3 regions of the Pseudomonas sp. ZY71 genome follow, and region 1 is predicted to be linked to each of the others. Evidence: predicted binding sites of a transcription regulator. Region 1 holds the regulator's gene; each other region holds the start of a gene.
What was found. Region 1 encodes FliA, which starts transcription of late flagellar genes. Its sites were predicted from a motif close to CTAAAGTTTNNNNNNNNNNNGCCGNTAA; they were not measured.

Region 1 (4,157 bases):
GACAGTTGCTCAAGAATCTCGCCGGCCTCAACCAGGAAATCCTGAAGGATCTCTTCATCGGCGCCGAAGCTCATTAATGGGGTGCTCCTACAGGTCTAAAAACCCAAAAAACCTAAAATTCCAAAACACTAGAACCCGAGGCTGGATAACAAATCGTCCACATCGTCCTGACCGGACACAACGTCTTCTCGTTTATCGGCATGAATCTGCGGACCTTCACCCTGCGAGAGATGTTTTTGTGGATCTTTTTCTGCAAGCATCGCGGCGCGGTCATGTTCGATGCCCGCAAAGCGGTCGACCTGACTGGCCATGAGCACGAGTTTGAGCAAATTGCTTTCGACTTCGGTGACCAGTTGGGTCACACGCTTGATCACCTGACCGGTCAGGTCCTGGTAATCCTGGGCCAGCAGGATGTCGTTGAGATTGCTCGACACCGCACGGTTGTCCGTGCTGCTGCGTGACAGAAAACCGTCGACCCGGCGCGCCAGTTCACGGAACTCTTCAGCTCCGACCTCGCGACGCATGAAGCGCCCCCAATCGGCGCTCAAAGTCTGGGCTTCGTCAGCCAGACCATTGACCACCGGCGTGGCGCTTTCCACCAGATCCATGGTGCGGTTGGCCGCGGCCTCTGTCAGCTTGACCACATAGCCCAGGCGTTCGGTGGCGTCGGTGATTTGCGACACTTCCTCGGCCTGTGGCATGTTCGGGTCGATCTGGAAGTTGACGATCGCACTGTGCAGTTCACGTGTGAGCTTGCCGACTTCCTGGTACAGGCCACGGTCACGGGTCTGATTGAGCTCATGGATCAGTTGCACAGCGTCGCCGAACCTGCCTTTTTCAAGGCTTTCGACCAGTTCGACCGCGTGTTTTTTCAGGGTCGACTCGAAATCGCCCTGTGAAGATTCGTTATGCTCCATAGCTCCCCCGCGCGTTCATCAGCCGATGCGTTCGAAAATCTTCTCGATTTTGTCTTTCAACGCCTGAGCCGTGAAAGGTTTGACTACGTAGCCGTTTACACCGGCCTGAGCGGCTTCAATGATCTGCTCGCGCTTGGCTTCTGCAGTCACCATCAGCACTGGCAGGTGCTTGAGTTTTTCATCGGCACGCACGTGGCGCAGCAGGTCGATACCGGTCATGCCCGGCATGTTCCAGTCCGTTACCAGAAAGTCGATGCTGCCGCTGTTGAGCACTGGAATGGCAGTCACGCCATCGTCAGCCTCGACGGTGTTGGTGAACCCAAGATCACGCAGCAGGTTCTTGATGATCCGCCGCATCGTTGAGAAGTCATCAACGATGAGGATTTTCATGTCTTTGTTCAATTCGACCTCCAAGCAGTCTTAAACGCGCCCAGCACCTGGACGCGCCACTTCAATCAATCGGCGCAGCACTCGAAGACTGTCTGGAGCACAACAGAGCAAGACCGGTGCCGTTCATCACCGCACCAGCCTCGTTCGCAGTGTCCCCACACTGCCTTCAGCGCGCTCGCCACTCCCCCAAACGCCCCCGCAAACGGGCCGCGCACTGGCTGTGTAACTGGCTGACCCGCGATTCACTGACGCCAAGGACTTCACCGATCTCCTTGAGGTTCAGCTCTTCGTCGTAGTACAGCGCCAACACCAGTCGCTCACGCTCCGGCAAATTGGCAATCGCGTCCGCCAACGCCGCCTGGAAACGTTCATCTTCCAGATCGCGTGACGGCTCAAGATGAGCACTCGCGCCATCCTCGTGCAGCCCTTCGTGTTCGCCGTCCTGCAACAGATCGTCGAAACTGAACAGGCGGCTGCCCAAGGTGTCATTCAAAATCCCGTAGTAATCGTCGAGACTCAATTGGAGTTCGGCCGCAACCTCGTGATCTTTAGCATCACGGCCGGTTTTAGCTTCAATTGAGCGAATTGCGTCACTGACCATACGGGTATTGCGGTGAACCGAGCGTGGCGCCCAGTCCCCTTTGCGCACTTCGTCGAGCATCGCGCCGCGGATTCGGATGCCCGCGTACGTTTCGAAACTGGCGCCTTTGCTGGCGTCATATTTGGTCGAGACTTCGAGCAGGCCGATCATTCCGGCCTGGATCAGGTCTTCGACCTGCACACTCGCCGGCAAACGTGCCAGCAAGTGATAGGCAATGCGTTTGACCAGTGGCGCGTAACGCTCGATCAGTTCGTACTGCGCGTCACGTGCCGACTTCTTGTAGTAGTTCATACCGCTTGCGGTCATAGCACGGGCCCTGCCGTTTGCTGCACGAGGCGCTCGACGAAAAACTCAAGGTGGCCACGCGGGTTGGCGGGCAGCGGCCAGGTGTCGACCTTCTGCGCGATCGCCTTGAACGCCAGCGCGCACTTGGAACGCGGGAAGGCTTCATACACAGCACGCTGCTTCTGCACCGCTTTACGCACGCTTTCGTCGTAAGGCACGGCGCCGACGTATTGTAGGGCCACGTCAAGGAAGCGATCCGTGACCTTGGTCAACTTGGCGAACAGGTTGCGCCCTTCCTGCGGGCTCTGCGCCATGTTGGCCAGCACGCGGAAGCGGTTCATGCCGTAATCGCGGTTGAGCAACTTGATCAGCGCGTAGGCGTCGGTAATGGAAGTAGGCTCATCGCAGACCACCAGCAACACTTCTTGCGCGGCGCGTACAAAACTGACTACCGAGTCACCAATACCCGCAGCGGTGTCGATCACCAGCACGTCGAGATTGTCGCCGATGTCGCTGAACGCCTGAATCAGACCGGCATGTTGCGCCGGGCTCAGGTGCACCATGCTTTGCGTGCCGGACGCGGCCGGGACGATGCGGATGCCACCGGGGCCTTGCAACAGCACGTCGCGCAATTCGCAACGGCCTTCGATCACGTCGGCCAGTGTGCGTTTAGGGGTCAGACCCAACAAAACGTCGACGTTCGCCAGTCCCAGATCGGCGTCCAGCAGCATGACCCGACGGCCAAGCTCTGCCAGCGCCAGCGACAAGTTCACTGACACGTTAGTCTTGCCGACGCCACCTTTGCCGCCGGTCACCGCGATCACCTGTACGGGATGCATGCTGCCCATGTTATTTCTTTACCTTGTCTTGCATAGACGGAGGCCACATTACTGGCTGCGCGTTCACAACCGGAACAATGCATGGCAGACCATCGATGTAGGTACAAAAACTGTTCATGAATACCTCAGCCTACCTGCTTGGTCGGGCTGTGATAGATATCAGCGAACATGTCAGCCATGGCTTCTTCGCTGGGTTCTTCCTGCATTTGCACGCTGACGGCGCGGCTGACCAGTTGATGACGGCGCGGCAGATGCAAATCATCCGGAATCCGTGGGCCATCGGTCAGGTACGCGACCGGCAATTCATGACTGATCGCCAGGCTCAACACTTCGCCAAGGCTGGCCGTTTCATCCAGTTTAGTCAGGATGCAGCCGGCTAGCCCGCAACGCTTGTAACTGTGATAAGCGGCGGTTAGAACCTGTTTCTGGCTGGTGGTTGCCAAGACCAGATAATTTTTTGAACGAATGCCACGCCCGGCCAGACTTTCCAGCTGCATGCGCAGCGCAGGATCACTGGCTTGCAGGCCGGCAGTATCGATCAATACCACGCGTTTGCGCAGCAGTGGATCCAGCGCCTGCACCAGCGATTGGCCCGGATCGACGTGAGTCACTGGCACATTGAGAATGCGGCCCAGCGTCTTCAGTTGTTCCTGAGCGCCGATACGGAAACTGTCCATGCTCACCAGCGCGACATTCTGCGCGCCGTATTTCAGCACATAACGCGCTGCCAGCTTGGCGAGCGTAGTGGTCTTGCCCATGCCGGCAGGGCCGACCATGGCAATCACACCGCCCTCTTCCAGCGGCTCGACTTCCGGTACGGCAATCATCCGCGCCAAGTGCGCCAGCAGCATGCGCCAGGCCTGACGCGGCTCTTCGATATCAGTAATCATCGCCAGCAGATCGCGCGACAACGGGCCGGACAGACCGATACGTTGCAGACGGCGATAAAGATTGGCTTGCGCCGGACGGCTGCCTTGCAGCTGATTCCAGGCCAGGGTGCCGAGCTGAACTTCCATCAGCTCGCGCAGGCTGTTCAATTCAAAGCGCATCGAATCCAGTGCACGCGGATCAACGCCGCCGGAAGACTGCGCCGGCGCCGGGGCCGGACGCGCCGGTGCGGCGTAA
Region 2 (4,157 bases), 1.2 Mb from region 1:
CCGGGCAGATGACCTTCGGTGTAGCGGGCAGCGCTGGTCAGATCCACCAGAATCAGTTCAGGGGAATCGAGGCGCGGGAGCAGGTCGCTCGGCTCGATGACGAGCGGCAAGCCAGAGAAGTCAGACATGTGAGGTCTCCAGGGCACAAAGGGGAGGATTGTAGCGCAGCCTCATCGGCCACGGCTGCTAAAGCTGTGCAGGGCTTTCTCGATGCACTGCGCGGTTTTGCCAAAGGCTTGCACGGTGATGTCGGCGAACGGCCCGCCGCCCTGGTCGGCAACCACAATCATGATCACCCGGCCGTTATTCACCAGTGAACGCAGGAACAGATGCTCGCCGCGAAACAGCGTGCGCAGGCTCGGTGGCAGCAGGGCGGAGAATTGTGCGTTGTTGTCCGGGGTAATCCGCACTTGCGCTTGTTGTGCCAACAGCCGTTGCAGCACGCTGCTCTGGCTGACGACAAAATTCAGCGCCGCCGCTTCTTTCGGCAGCCCGGCGGTTTGATTCACGCGCAGATTCGACTGCGTGCGGTCGGCCATCAGGATCATCACCCGGCGCATGCCGCTGGCGACCAGCGCATCGCGAGCGGCGACGGTCAGGCTCATCGCATTGGTGAAGCGGCTCGGTTCGGCGAGCAGTTCGGCGCATTGGCGGCGCCATTGGCCAAGGTCTTCAGCGCTCGGCGCAGCGGCCGGCAACATACCCGCCGGCAAACGGTGCGTGCCCCATGGCCACAGTAGCGAAACCGCCGGGTGCCACAGATCGGGCATTGCATGCTGGCGTGCACTGTTGGCAGCCTGCTGGTGCAGTTGTTGCTGCACTTCGTCCATCGGGATTTGCAGGTAAAGGCTGGTCAGGTACTGCCAGCGTTCGCTGTGCGGACTGTCCCAGGCTTGTTGTGCCGACAGCGCCAGACCGTTGGCCAGCAGCACGGTGTTGGCTGGCTGATTGAGCCAGCGGCGCAGGGTCGGGTCATCGTCGAGGCGATTCTGCTGGCGCAGTGGGTGTTCGCTGTCACGGGCGATGCGCAGGACTTTCACCAGTTCGCGCTGTTCACTGAGCAGCAATTTATAACCCTGCTGCACCCAGATCGGCAGATGCCAGGTTTGCACCAGCGCTTCTGCGATTTTCAGCAGGCGTACACCAAACAATTGTTTTTCGACTACGCGGGCTGACTCACCCTTGTGGATAACCCGCAGCTCCCATTCTTCGAGCAATTGCGGATACGTCAGCGCCAATGGCCACAGCGGCGACAGAAACAGCAGGCTGCCCCAATGAATGTCCTGCCACAGCCGCGCCAGGCGACTGGCGAAAAAACCGTTGGCCTGTTGCGTCGCGTGCTGGCTGATCATTTGCAGTTGGCGCAGGGCCTTGGGGATTTGCATCTGCGGCTCGGCGGGCAACCGCGCCAGCAGTTCTTCTGTGCGCGCAAGGCCGAGGCGATTGATCGCCACTTCAAGATTTTCCGCCGGTGCGGCCATTGTGCCGTGGGTGTGACGATTCGCCTCACGGATAATGCTCAAGGCCAATGCCGGGCTGTCCTGCATCAGGTCGGCGATGTCACGCAACGAGCTGCGGTTATCACGAATCGCCCGACAAACCTTGTCGTGAGACTCTTGCGGCACGGGCAGTCGCACGCCATCGAGCAACTTTACCCAGCCGTCGAGGGTGGTCGGTTTTGCGTGTGGGACGTTCGTTTCATTAGCCATGTCTGGACGGGATCTTCACTGACTGTAGACGCGCCCGGCATGGGCTAAATTGGCTTTTCGCCTGAACTGGCTATAGTCTGGCGCAGTTTTGCCGATAAGTAGAAGAAGAGATTTTTTAACTTCCGAATATGACCTTGAACCCGACTTAAATAAGTACTTTCTACCTATGGCTAAAATTATCGGCATCATCGTCGTATTCGCGAGCGTGCTCGGCGGATACGTGCTCTCCCACGGCAAGATTGCCGCCCTGATCCAGCCTTTCGAGGTGATGATCATCGGTGGTGCTGCACTCGGTGCATTCCTGCAGGCCAACCCCGGCTACATGACCATGCACGTGCTCAAGAAATCCCTGAGCATGTTCAGTTCGCGCTTCAGCCACACGTTCTATCTGGAAGTGCTCGGGCTGATCTACGAGATCCTCAACAAGAGCCGCCGCGAAGGCATGATGGCTATCGAAGGCGACATCGAAGATGCTGCCGCGAGCCCGATCTTCGCCAAGTACCCGGCCGTGCTCAAAGACGAACGCATGACCGCGTTCATCTGCGATTACCTGCGCATCATGTCGTCCGGCAACATGGCCCCGCACGAGCTGGAAGGCTTGTTCGACATGGAACTGTACAGCCTGAAAGAAGACCTCGAGCATCCATCCCACGCGGTGAACGGCATCGCCGACGCCATGCCCGGTTTCGGTATCGTCGCGGCGGTACTCGGTATCGTGGTGACCATGGCCTCGCTGGGTGAAGGCGATCAGAAGTCCATCGGTCTGCACGTGGGTGCGGCACTGGTCGGTACCTTCTTCGGTATTCTCGCGGCATACGGTTTCTTCGGCCCGCTGGCGCATTCCCTGGCCCACGATGCCAAGGAAGAGCTGAACGTCTACGAAGCCATCAAGGCCTCGCTGGTCGCTTCGGCTTCCGGCATGCCACCGTCGCTGGCGGTCGAGTTCGGTCGCAAGGTGCTGTACCCGGCCCACCGTCCAAGCTTTGCCGAGCTGGAACAAGCTGTTCGCGGTCGCTAAGTCATGGAAAATAATCAGCCGATTATCATCAAGCGCGTCAAGCGCATAGCCGGCGGGCATCACGGCGGGGCGTGGAAAATCGCCTTCGCCGACTTCGCCACGGCGATGATGGCGTTCTTCCTGGTGTTGTGGCTGCTGTCCACCGCCACGCCGGAGCAGAAGATCGCCATCGCCGGTTACTTCAAAGACCCGGTCGGCTTTTCCGAAAGCGGTACGCCGTACATCATTGACCTGGGCGGTACGCCGACTCTGGCGCCGGAAAACACCCTCAACCCGGAAGTGAAGTCGCAACCGCAGCCTGACAAGGTCACGGTCGACACCGAGCAGGTTGAAGGCATGGCCGAGCAGGTCGAGAAGGAGCGTCTGGAACTGCTCCTGCAAGAACTGCAGAACAAGGTCGACGAGAACCCGCAACTGCAGAAGTTCAAGGACCAGATCCTCTTCGAGATCACGCCGAACGGCTTGCGCATCCAGATCATGGACGCCGAGAACCGGCCGATGTTCGACTCGGGTTCTGCACGCCTGAAACCGTACTTCGAAGACATCCTGCTGGCCATGGCGGACACCATCAAAGCGGTGCCGAACAAGATCAGCATCAGCGGCCACACCGACGCCAAGCCGTACACCGGCACCGGTGATTTCGGTAACTGGGAATTGTCGGCCAACCGTGCCAACGCTGCGCGTCGTGCCTTGATCGCCGGTAGCTATCCGGATGCGCAAGTGGCGCGGGTCGTCGGTTATGCCTCGTCGGCGCTGTTCGACAAGGAAAACCCGTTCAACCCGGTTAACCGTCGTATCGATATCGTGGTGCTGACCAAGAAAGCCCAGGCGGCCATTGAAGGTGCGCAAGGTGCGGATCCGGCGAAACCGGCGGATCAAGGTCAGAACGGCGCCGCTCCGGCAGCGCCGGTTGACCCGAATGCACTGCCGGCGGATCAGCAACCGGTGCCTGCGCACGAACTGCGCGAACGCCTGAACCTGTTCGACGACGCCGTACCGAAACCGGCTGAACCGGGGAGCGCGGCACCTGCCTCCGCTGCTCCGCCAGCCACTGCCCCGGCCCCCGCGCCGAAGCAGTGATCCACAAAAAGCCACGGTCACCGTGGCTTTTTTGTATCTGCCTGCGTCGCAATGACCAGTCGCAGTTTTCGCAATCACGGAAGATCAGTTAATGGAAAGACTCAAAGCCTATTTTCAACGGCATGGCAACGCACCCTTCAAATTTGGCGAGGGGCGGGTCAGTGGCTATATTTCCGCCACCCTCGGGCTGTTGAGCCTGCTGGCGGTGTTCTGCTTTCTGTTTCCCGAATGGCTGACCACAGCCGAACTGCGCAAGGTCTATGACGAGCAGTTCGCGCGCACCACGTTGTTGCTCGGTCTGGTGCTGTCGTTCAGCCTCGGCACCCTGAATATCCTGCTCAACAAACGCA
Region 3 (4,157 bases), 3.2 Mb from region 1:
GCGCTGAACCAGCTCACCCAGGGATTTGATGCCTTGCTGCTCCATCAGTTTGTTGAGACGGCTCGAGACCAGGTATTGCTTGTTTTCACCGAGCAAAATGCCACAGGCTTTTTCCAGGAAGACCCGGAACTGTTCGAAATCCAAATTACCCGTAGACAATGATGCCGCCTCTTAAATCGTGTTGACCGCCAGGAGCAAAACGCTCCTAGCTGATATCTGCTGCTTTGATCCGGTCGACTACCCGGGATGCCAGGTCATCAGGGCGGAACTTGGCCAGGAAGTCATCAGCACCGACTTTCTTGACCATCGCCTGATTGAATACCCCGGACAACGAAGTATGCAGGATGATATGAAGCTTTTGCATGCGTGCGTCGCCGCGGATTTCCGCCGTCAGGGTGTACCCGTCCATCTCCGGCATCTCGATGTCGGAAATCATCATCAGGAACTCTTCTTCCGGCTTCTTGCCCTCGTCGACCAGCTTGCGCAGGTAATCCAGCGCCTGCTTGCCGTCGTTCAGCGCCACTACTTCGACACCGATCGTCTGTAGACAACGCGTGACCTGCTTGCGCGCCACCGACGAGTCATCGACCGTCAAGACACGCAACGACAGTGCCTTGGTCTGGGTCTCGACATCGACCACGCCCACCGAAATCGCTTCCGGTGTCGGCGCAACTTCCGCCAGCACTTTCTCGACGTCGATGATTTCGACTAACTGATTGTCCACCCGAGTCACAGCGGTCAGGTAATGATCGCGACCCGTGCCCTTGGGCGGTGGATGAATCTCTTCCCAGTTCATGTTGACGATGCGCTCCACCGAGCGGACCAGGAAACCCTGGGTCTTGGTGTTGTACTCCGTGATGATCACGAACGGGTTGTTCTTGTCTTTCAACGCTCCGGAACCGGTGGCCATTGCCAGATCAAGGATCGGAATGGTCGCCCCCCGGATATTTGCCACCCCGCACACGACAGGACTGGACTTGGGCATCAACGTCAGCGACGGGCACTGCAACACTTCCCGCACCTTGAACACGTTGATTCCATAGAGCTGCTGACCGTCAAGACGGAACAACAACAGCTCCAGGCGATTCTGCCCTACCAGTTGCGTGCGCTGGTTCACCGAATCCATTACACCAGCCATGCCCAGACTCCTACACCAACGCCAAGTGTTGTTGCGACGCACATTCATTGCTAAACGGCACGGCGCTTGCTTTTTAACTCGTATGAACGCTCAAACGACATTTTTTCGACGCCTGACATCTCCCCTCCGCAGAGGGCTTTGTGCTGCGGGCGCTATTTGCTGCTTTTTTGCTGGCAGCCCTGCCATTGCTGATGCGGTTACCTTGCCTGACATGCTTATCGGCGTCACTCAGGGCTTTCTTGAGTTCACCGTAGAAGACTATCTGGCAACCAGTCAAACGGAAGGCCGCTACGAAATCGAAGTTAACCAGCTCGACCCCCGTATGCGCATGCCTATGTGCGACAAGGAATTGACAGCGACTTTGGAAAGTCCGGCACGTCCGTTGGGCCGGGTTACCGTGAAGGTTCGCTGCGAAGGCGCCTCGCCCTGGACCGTGTTCGTGCCCGCTCAAGTCCGCCTGTTTCGCGAGATCGTGACCACCACCCGACCGCTGAAACGTGCAGGGATTATCGAACCACAGGACGTGACCCTGCGTGAGCGCGACGTGAGTACGATCAACCAAGGCTTTCTGACCTCGGTAGACGAAGCGATCGGGCAGAAATTAACCCGACCAACGGTAGCCGATCAGGTCATCACCTTGGTTCATCTGGAACAGGCCGAAGTCATTCGCAAAGGCGATCAAGTGGTCATCACCGCCCGCAGCGGCACGCTCGCCGTGCGCATGCCCGGGGAAGCGCTGGCCAATGGCGGTTTGAAAGAGCAGATCCGGGTGAAAAACCTCAACTCGCAACGGGTCATCAAGGCGCAAGTCACCGCGCCGGGCCAAGTGGAAGTCGCGATGTAGAAAACTGGCGCTGACCCCGGCTGTTCCCTAAACTGTGCCGCAGCAGGACACGCGCCGGCGCATGCAAGGCTCATTGTAAATGTGCCTAAAGTTTTCCAGGGGATGGCCGAAAACATGGCAAGCGTCCAAATTCCCAGAGGTTTTTATCATGGTCATCGATTTCAGCCGTTTGAACAGCTCCTCGTCACTTACGGGCAGTACACGTACCAGCAACGCCAAGGAAACCGCCGAAACCGGCACCTCCGCGCCGCTGAATACCCAGGCCGAACCGGCCAGTACCGCAAAAAGCGGGGAATCGGTACACCTCAGCAATGAGGCTCAACAGTTGCAGAAGGTCACTGACAAGCTGCGCGATCAACCTGCTGTCGACAAAGCCCGTGTGGCCGAGTTGAAAGCCGCGATTGCCGATGGCAGCTATAAAGTCGACAGCAACCGTGTAGCCAGCAAACTGCTCAACTTCGAAGCCCAGCGCTAGGCCTTTGCCGGCGCGAGGCTTTTGGACGCTTAACACCCAAGGCCAGCCATGCACGACACTAATTTATTGCAACTGATCAACGACGACTTTGCTCCAGCTCAACAATTGCTGGAGTTGCTGCAAACCGAATCTCTCGCGTTGCACGGTCGCGACATGCCCCTGCTGGAAGAAATTCTGGCGCACAAACAGGCATTGATCATTCTGCTTGAACAGCATGGCCGCAAACGCAGCGAAATACTCGCCAGCCTCAACTTGCCGACAGACCGCAGCGGTCTTGCGCAACTGGCTGGCCAGTCGAGCATTGGCGAGCAGTTGTTGACGCAAGGCGACGCATTGACCGATCTGATCGCTCAATGTCAGGCCGCCAACGTCAAGAATGGCCAGTCGATCCAGATCCAGCAGGCCGCCACGGCCAATCAGCTGAAGATCCTCACCGGTGGTGAAGCGCCAGCGCTTTATAACGCCAGCGGTACATTTGCCAAACCCGCCACACCGCGTCCGCTCAGCCAGGCATGAGCCGTTGATGCGCCAGCTCTATCAACCCGCGGAACATGCTGGCAAAATGCTGGCTAGTCGTCATATTTTGTCTGGAGATTGATAAACCGTGTCCAACGCCCTCAGCGCGGATGATGCTCCGCAGCCCCCTAAGGTGCTTACCACGCCACTGGAAATCTCCAGCAACCTGCGCCAGCTGCAAGAAAGCCACGATCCGCTGATCATCACCTTTCATGAGCGCAGCCAGCGCTTCCAGAGCTACCTGATCAAAGTCGACCGCGACAGCGCTTCGATCGCGCTGGACGAGATGATCCCGCGTGACGGCGAACGCTTTCTGCTGGCCGGCGAACCATTCAAGGTCGAAGGTTTTCATGAAGGTGTGCGCATTGCCTGGGAATGCACCGGCACGCTGAATATCGAAGAGTCCGAAGGTGATCGTTTCTACACCGGCGAGCTGCCGACTGAAGTGGTTTACCACCAGCGCCGCAATGCCTTCCGCGCCGCGCTGAAACTGACTGATCTGGTCAGCGTTGAACTGGGCGGCGAAAAGCTCAAGGCGCCGATCAACGGCAAACTGCTGGATATCTCCGCGACCGGCTGCAAGCTGCGTTTCGAAGGCGATATCACTGATCGTCTGCAATTGGGCCAAGTCTATGACCGCCTGATCGCGCCGCCACTGTTCGGCAACCAGCCGACCTCCGTCGAATTGCGCTATCTGCACTTCGAAGAAAAACTCAACATCACCTTTGCCGGCCTGCGCTTCCACAACATCAGTGGTCAGGCAGCGCGCAACGTTGAGCGTTTCGTGTATCAGTTGCAACGTGAAGCACGCCGTTTCGACAAAGACGATCTCTGATTTGTCCGGCCAATAAAAAGGGCAGTCCTTGAGGGGACTGCCCTTTTTTATGCGCGGTGCTTTTTGCTCAGTTCAGGGTCTGCCGCCACTGAGATCGGGCGCGGGATTATCGGTATCCGGCTCGCCTTCTGCCGCAGGCTCTGACGGCGTAGCAGGTTCAGGCTCGGGATTTGCTGGGGTCTGCACCGGGTCCTGCACCATCTGCTCCTGCACCACTTGCTCATCGACCCGAGGATCGAGGGCTGCCACCAGCGGCGAACTGGACATGCTGTCCGGCATGGCCACGTGATGCAGCGGCGCATCGTCGACCTGATGCAGATTGGTCACGGCTTTCGGCCGGATCCGCCAC

Region 2: a site for FliA is predicted at 1,780-1,807, ahead of motA (flagellar motor stator protein MotA). Genes of this name have one in related genera too.
Region 3: a site for FliA is predicted at 2,068-2,095, ahead of flgM (flagellar biosynthesis anti-sigma factor FlgM). Genes of this name have one in related genera too.

Annotation. Positions count from the first base shown of each region.
Region 1 covers NZ_CP144274.1:1,814,281-1,818,437, reverse strand. Annotated here, with positions in the region: gene VY732_RS08065 (chemotaxis protein CheA) at 1-74, opposite strand, end outside; gene VY732_RS08060 (protein phosphatase CheZ) at 129-917, opposite strand; gene VY732_RS08055 (chemotaxis response regulator CheY) at 936-1,307, opposite strand; gene fliA (RNA polymerase sigma factor FliA) at 1,474-2,214, opposite strand; gene fleN (flagellar synthesis regulator FleN) at 2,211-3,041, opposite strand; gene flhF (flagellar biosynthesis protein FlhF) at 3,158-4,157, opposite strand, start outside.
Region 2 covers NZ_CP144274.1:584,022-588,178, forward strand. Annotated here, with positions in the region: gene rhdA (thiosulfate sulfurtransferase) at 1-128, opposite strand, end outside; gene VY732_RS02525 (HDOD domain-containing protein) at 171-1,709, opposite strand; gene motA (flagellar motor stator protein MotA) at 1,876-2,727, shown strand; gene motB (flagellar motor protein MotB) at 2,731-3,807, shown strand; gene VY732_RS02540 (sterol desaturase family protein) at 3,899-4,157, shown strand, end outside.
Region 3 covers NZ_CP144274.1:5,013,641-5,017,797, forward strand. Annotated here, with positions in the region: gene cheR (protein-glutamate O-methyltransferase CheR) at 1-159, opposite strand, end outside; gene VY732_RS22235 (chemotaxis protein CheV) at 206-1,138, opposite strand; gene flgA (flagellar basal body P-ring formation chaperone FlgA) at 1,221-1,982, shown strand; gene flgM (flagellar biosynthesis anti-sigma factor FlgM) at 2,131-2,457, shown strand; gene VY732_RS22250 (flagella synthesis protein FlgN) at 2,506-2,973, shown strand; gene VY732_RS22255 (flagellar brake protein) at 3,062-3,808, shown strand; gene VY732_RS22260 (MFS transporter) at 3,881-4,157, opposite strand, start outside.